2 regions of the Lachnoclostridium sp. Marseille-P6806 genome follow, and region 2 is predicted to be linked to the other one. Evidence: predicted binding sites of a transcription regulator. Region 2 holds the regulator's gene; the other holds the start of a gene.
The links. The regulator NrdR, encoded in region 2, represses ribonucleotide reductase genes. The targets are predictions, from matches to a motif close to CACAANATNTTGTG.

Region 1 (2,463 bases), on a different contig from region 2:
TGGTTCAGCACATCTTTCGTGAAGATCTGGGTCTTCGGATCTGTCATATCTCGTCCCAACCAGCTGGCATTAAGCCCCACCTCATTCATTCCAATCAGTCCAATGGTGGAAAAATGACTGTCAAAGGAACCAAGATACCGTCTTGTATAAGGATAAAGACCTCCCTGTAACAGCTTGGTAATTACCTCACGCTTTACCTTCAGAGAGCGGGCTGCAATGTCCATCATGTGATCCAGCCGCTCGTAAAAATCCTCTTCATTTTTTGCAAGATAAGCAATCCTGGGCATATTGATGGTCACAACGCCTACGGAGCCTGTACTCTCTCCAGAACCAAAGAAGCCTCCTGTTTTTCTTCGAAGCTCACGCAGATCCAGCCTCAGACGGCAGCACATGCTGCGCACATCGCTGGGCTGCATATCGCTGTTAATATAATTGGAAAAATACGGAGTGCCGTACTTGGCTGTCATCTCAAACAGCAGCCGGTTATTTTCCGTATCCGACCAGTCGAAATCTCTGGTAATAGAATAGGTAGGAATGGGATACTGGAATCCCCGTCCGTTGGCATCTCCCTCTATCATCGTTTCAATAAAGGCGCGGTTAACCATATCCATTTCCCGCTTACAGTCTTTGTATTTGAAATCCATCTCTTTGCCGCCGACAATCGCAGGAAGCTCTGCCATATCATCCGGAACAGTCCAGTCCAGAGTAATGTTGGAAAACGGCGCCTGGGTTCCCCAGCGGCTGGGCGTGTTCACTCCATAAATAAAGGACTCAATGCACTTTTTCACTTCCCGATAGGACAGATTATCTGCCTTGACAAAGGGAGCCAGGTAGGTATCAAACGAGGAAAATGCCTGGGCGCCGGCCCATTCATTCTGCATAATTCCCAGAAAGTTTACCATCTGATTGCAGAGAACAGACAAATGCTTCGCCGGAGAAGAGGTAATCTTTCCGGGAATCCCGCCAAGTCCTTCCAGTAAAAGCTGCTTTAAAGACCATCCGGCGCAGTAGCCGGTCAGCATCGACAAATCGTGAATGTGAATGTCCGCATTCCTATGAGCCTGGGCAATCTCCTGATCATAGATCTCTGAAAGCCAGTAATTGGCTGTAATGGCCCCGGAATTACTTAAAATCAGACCGCCTACGGAATAGGTTACGGTTGAATTCTCTTTTACCCGCCAGTCCTCTACCTTTACATAGCTGTTTACTACATCCTTATAATCCAGGATGGTATTTTTCATGTTGCGGATTTTCTCCCGCTGCTTCCGGTAAAGGATATAAGCCTTTGCGACATCCGTGTAGCCGGTCTGCTCCAGCACATGCTCCACACTGTCCTGAATCTGTTCTACAGAAATATTGCCATTCTCCAGTTTACTCTGGAAATCAGAGGTAACGCGAAGAGAAAGAAGCTCTAAAATCTCGTTGTTGTACTCCTTTCCCGTTGCCCGAAAAGCCTTCTTAATTGCTTCTGTTATCTTATTCAGGGAAAATTCTGCTATTTCTCCGTCACGTTTTACCACACTGATCATATAAAAACCCCCTTCTTGCCTTCAAACCATATCCGGTTTCTGACGGCGCTATGGGATTATTATAGCAAATCACAAAACAAAACACAATATCTTGTTTTCTCGTCAAAATAAAAACATAGATATTGTGTTTTATGATATTTTCTAATAAATATATTATGACTGGAAAAAATCTTATTTTTCCATGACTGCTGCAAAAAATTCTGCGGGAACATACGCTTTTACATAGATTCCATCTCCCTGATACTCCTCGGAAATCAGCTCTCCATATTTTCTTATGGTCTGAATCTTTCCTGCTTCACTGTACGAAAACAGGCGTTCCAGATATATTTTCTGACTTCTCAGAACTTTTTCCAGGGTACTTATAAGCTGGTCTAATCCTTCTCCTGTTTTTGCAGAAATCTGAATCTGATAATCTGACTGGAGATCTCTGGGATATTCCCCATCTGTTTTTTTGTCAATCTTGTTAAATACAGTGATAATGGTTTTATCCTCCACCTTCAGCTCCCGTAAGGTTTCATAAACCACATGCATCTGCATATCCATATTGGGATTGGAGCAGTCCACTACATGGAGAATCATATCACTGTAACGCGCCTCCTCCAGAGTACTTTTAAATGCTTCAATCAGGTGATGCGGCAGCTTCCGGATAAAACCTACCGTATCAGTCAGCAAAATCTGCTGCCCGCTCTCTAGCTCCAGTCCCCTGGTCGTCGGATCCAGGGTGGCAAACAGCTTGTCCTCAGCCAGAATTCCCGCATCCGTAAGCTTGTTCAACAAGGTTGATTTTCCTGCATTGGTATAGCCTACAATAGCTGCCACAGGCGTGTGCTGCTTTTCTCTCTGTCTGCGGATCACGTCACGGTGACGCTTCACTGTTTCCAGCTCCGATTTCAGCTGGCTAATCCGCTCATGAATCAGACGGCGGTCCATCTCC
Region 2 (2,463 bases):
TGGTATCTCCCTTTAACCGTTCTATCACCGTTTCTGCTTTTACCTGAAGAAAAATCACCTGTCCCAGTTCCCTTAAAAGAGCTCTGTTTTCCTCCCTGAGAGGCAGTCCTCCTCCCACTGAAATTACCTTCGGCTCCGTTTCCTTCTGCAGCTTTTTTAATACAGCAGTCTCCGTTTCCCGGAAAAATTCCTCCCCCTTCAACCGGAAAATATCAGAGATGGTCATGCCCGCTTCCTCTTCTATCATCTGATCCGTATCCACTAACGGAATTCCTGCTGTCTGGGCATAGGCCCGTCCCACACTGGTCTTGCCTGCTCCCATAAATCCAATAAAAATCACATTTTCTCCGCTCATACTCCCATCTCCCATGTAAATATTTTTCTCTCTTCCCAGTCCATGCGTGCCTTCCGGCGCCTACTTTTGACAGCATATTCCCCTGGCTCAAAACTTCCGGCAAAAACGCTCCCCTGGCTCAAATCTCCCAGCAAAACGCCCCCAAACTCAAACCTTTTCACAAAACGTTTCCAGGCCCAAACCTCGCGCCCAAACATCTCCCGTCATTTTTTCTGGCTGGAATGAGATTTTTTATAGCAATGTAAAATAGGAGCCTCCAAATATCGTTTCAATACAATCTGGATCTCCTCTCTGGGGTTAATGGGCTTCACTAAAATCCCGTAAATCCCACAGCGATTGGCCCCGTAAACATCTGTAAACAGCTGATCTCCCACAAACAGGGTTGTCTTTCTGTCTGTTCCCATCAGCTCCATCGCCCGGAGATAATTTTTTCTTCCCGGCTTTCCTGCCTTATAAATATAAGGAGAATGTACGGCAGCTGCAAAGGACGCCACCCGAGGTTCCTTATTGTTGGACAAAAGGCAGGTTTTTATGCCCAGTCCCCGAAGCCGTTCAAACAGCTCCACCGCCCTTTTATCTGCCGGAGCACCATGCTCCACCAGCGTATTGTCAATGTCAAAAATCACGCCCCGAATACCCTTTTTTTGCCACTGCTCCCATGGAATCTCATAGGTGCTGTTGAGCCATTCACGGGGATAAAACTGTTCCAGTATCAATGCTTTTTCTCCTGTTTATTTGTTCTGAAGAAGCTTTCCCAGCTCCTCCATAAAGGTGTTCACATCCTTAAACTCCCGGTAAACAGATGCAAAACGCACATAAGCCACCTCGTCTAACTGCTTCAGCTTGCGCATCACCAATTCACCGATTACCGTAGTCTCCACTTCCTTTTCCTCCATGTTGAAAATCTGATTTTCAATCTCATCAATCATGGCATTGATCTGCTGTGTGGACACCGGCCGCTTGTGACAGGAATGAATAATTCCCGACTCAATCTTGGAGCGATCATAGGTTTCCCTGGACCGATCCTTTTTAATTACCATCAGGGGCATTGTTTCCAGTTTCTCATAGGTAGTAAACCGCTTTCCGCACTTTTCACACTGACGGCGTCGGCGTATGGAGCTGTTATCATCAGCAGGTCTGGAGTCGATTACCTTTGTATCCTGTGCATTGCAGTATGGACATTTCACTTCCTCTTTCCTCCTCATTCTCTGTAAAAACCCATGGGGTTTTGTCTGTAAATATTACATTTATTTTACATGACATAACCAAGATCCGCAAGCAGTTTTCACTGCAATCCCCCGGCCGCCATACTCCCCCCTTTTCTCACACACCGCTGCATGCCTTTTCCACATCCTTCAGACGTCTGATTTCCACAAGAATAATGTCTGAGCCAATCTGCCTGACATCGCGAAAGGAAATCACATACTCCTTTTCCCTTCCGAAAATCCCGCACAGACAGCCCGGCCCCGGTACAATCAGGTGAGTAATACAGCCAGTTTCCGGATCAAACTCCACATCTCCCACATATCCCAGACGTCTGCAGTCGCAGATATTAATCACTTCTTTTTTTTTAAATCAAAAATGCGCACAGAACCACCCCATTTCTTCCTGGTATATTCTATGCGCATCTTGATCATATGGTTCCATCCGGAAATCATTACCGAAACAGCTCTTTACCAAAGAAAAACTGCTGCAGCCCTGCAACCAGATTCTCCGGCAAATCAAATTCCGGCTCCGGCATCTGAGGAACCTCAGGAATACCGATTTCAAATCCTCCTCCGTATCCTGAAATTCCTACAAACAGAAAAAGTCCCCACATAAAAACAGTTAAAATCAAACCTCCCAGGGACAGCCCCAGCCCTGCCTTGGCCCGTCCGCTCATCGGTTCGTTTCCTTTTGACAGAAGGGCAAATAAAATTCCCAGTCCGCCGAAAATAAGTCCCCCGTAGCAGCAGCACGTCATCACAACTGCCAGGATTCCCATAACCAGAGAAGCAGTCGCCAGACCATTTGGTGACTGCCTATTCTGGTGGGATGGGGCAGAGTAAGACTCTGCCTGGAGATTCTGATACACGGGATACGAATTGTTCTCTCTCTGATCCTGGTTT

Region 1: the regulator NrdR is predicted to act here: its motif matches at 1,612-1,625, upstream of ACESON_RS07615 (ribonucleoside triphosphate reductase).

The regions. Positions count from the first base shown of each region.
Region 1 covers NZ_CAXSLG010000005.1:42,166-44,628, forward strand. Annotated here, with positions in the region: gene ACESON_RS07615 (ribonucleoside triphosphate reductase) at 1-1,529, opposite strand, end outside; gene hflX (GTPase HflX) at 1,701-2,463, opposite strand, start outside.
Region 2 covers NZ_CAXSLG010000001.1:95,818-98,280, forward strand. Annotated here, with positions in the region: gene ACESON_RS00375 (shikimate kinase) at 1-355, opposite strand, end outside; gene ACESON_RS00380 (YqeG family HAD IIIA-type phosphatase) at 559-1,068, opposite strand; gene nrdR (transcriptional regulator NrdR) at 1,087-1,542, opposite strand; gene ACESON_RS00390 (YlmC/YmxH family sporulation protein) at 1,679-1,915, opposite strand; gene ACESON_RS00395 (hypothetical protein) at 2,013-2,463, opposite strand, start outside.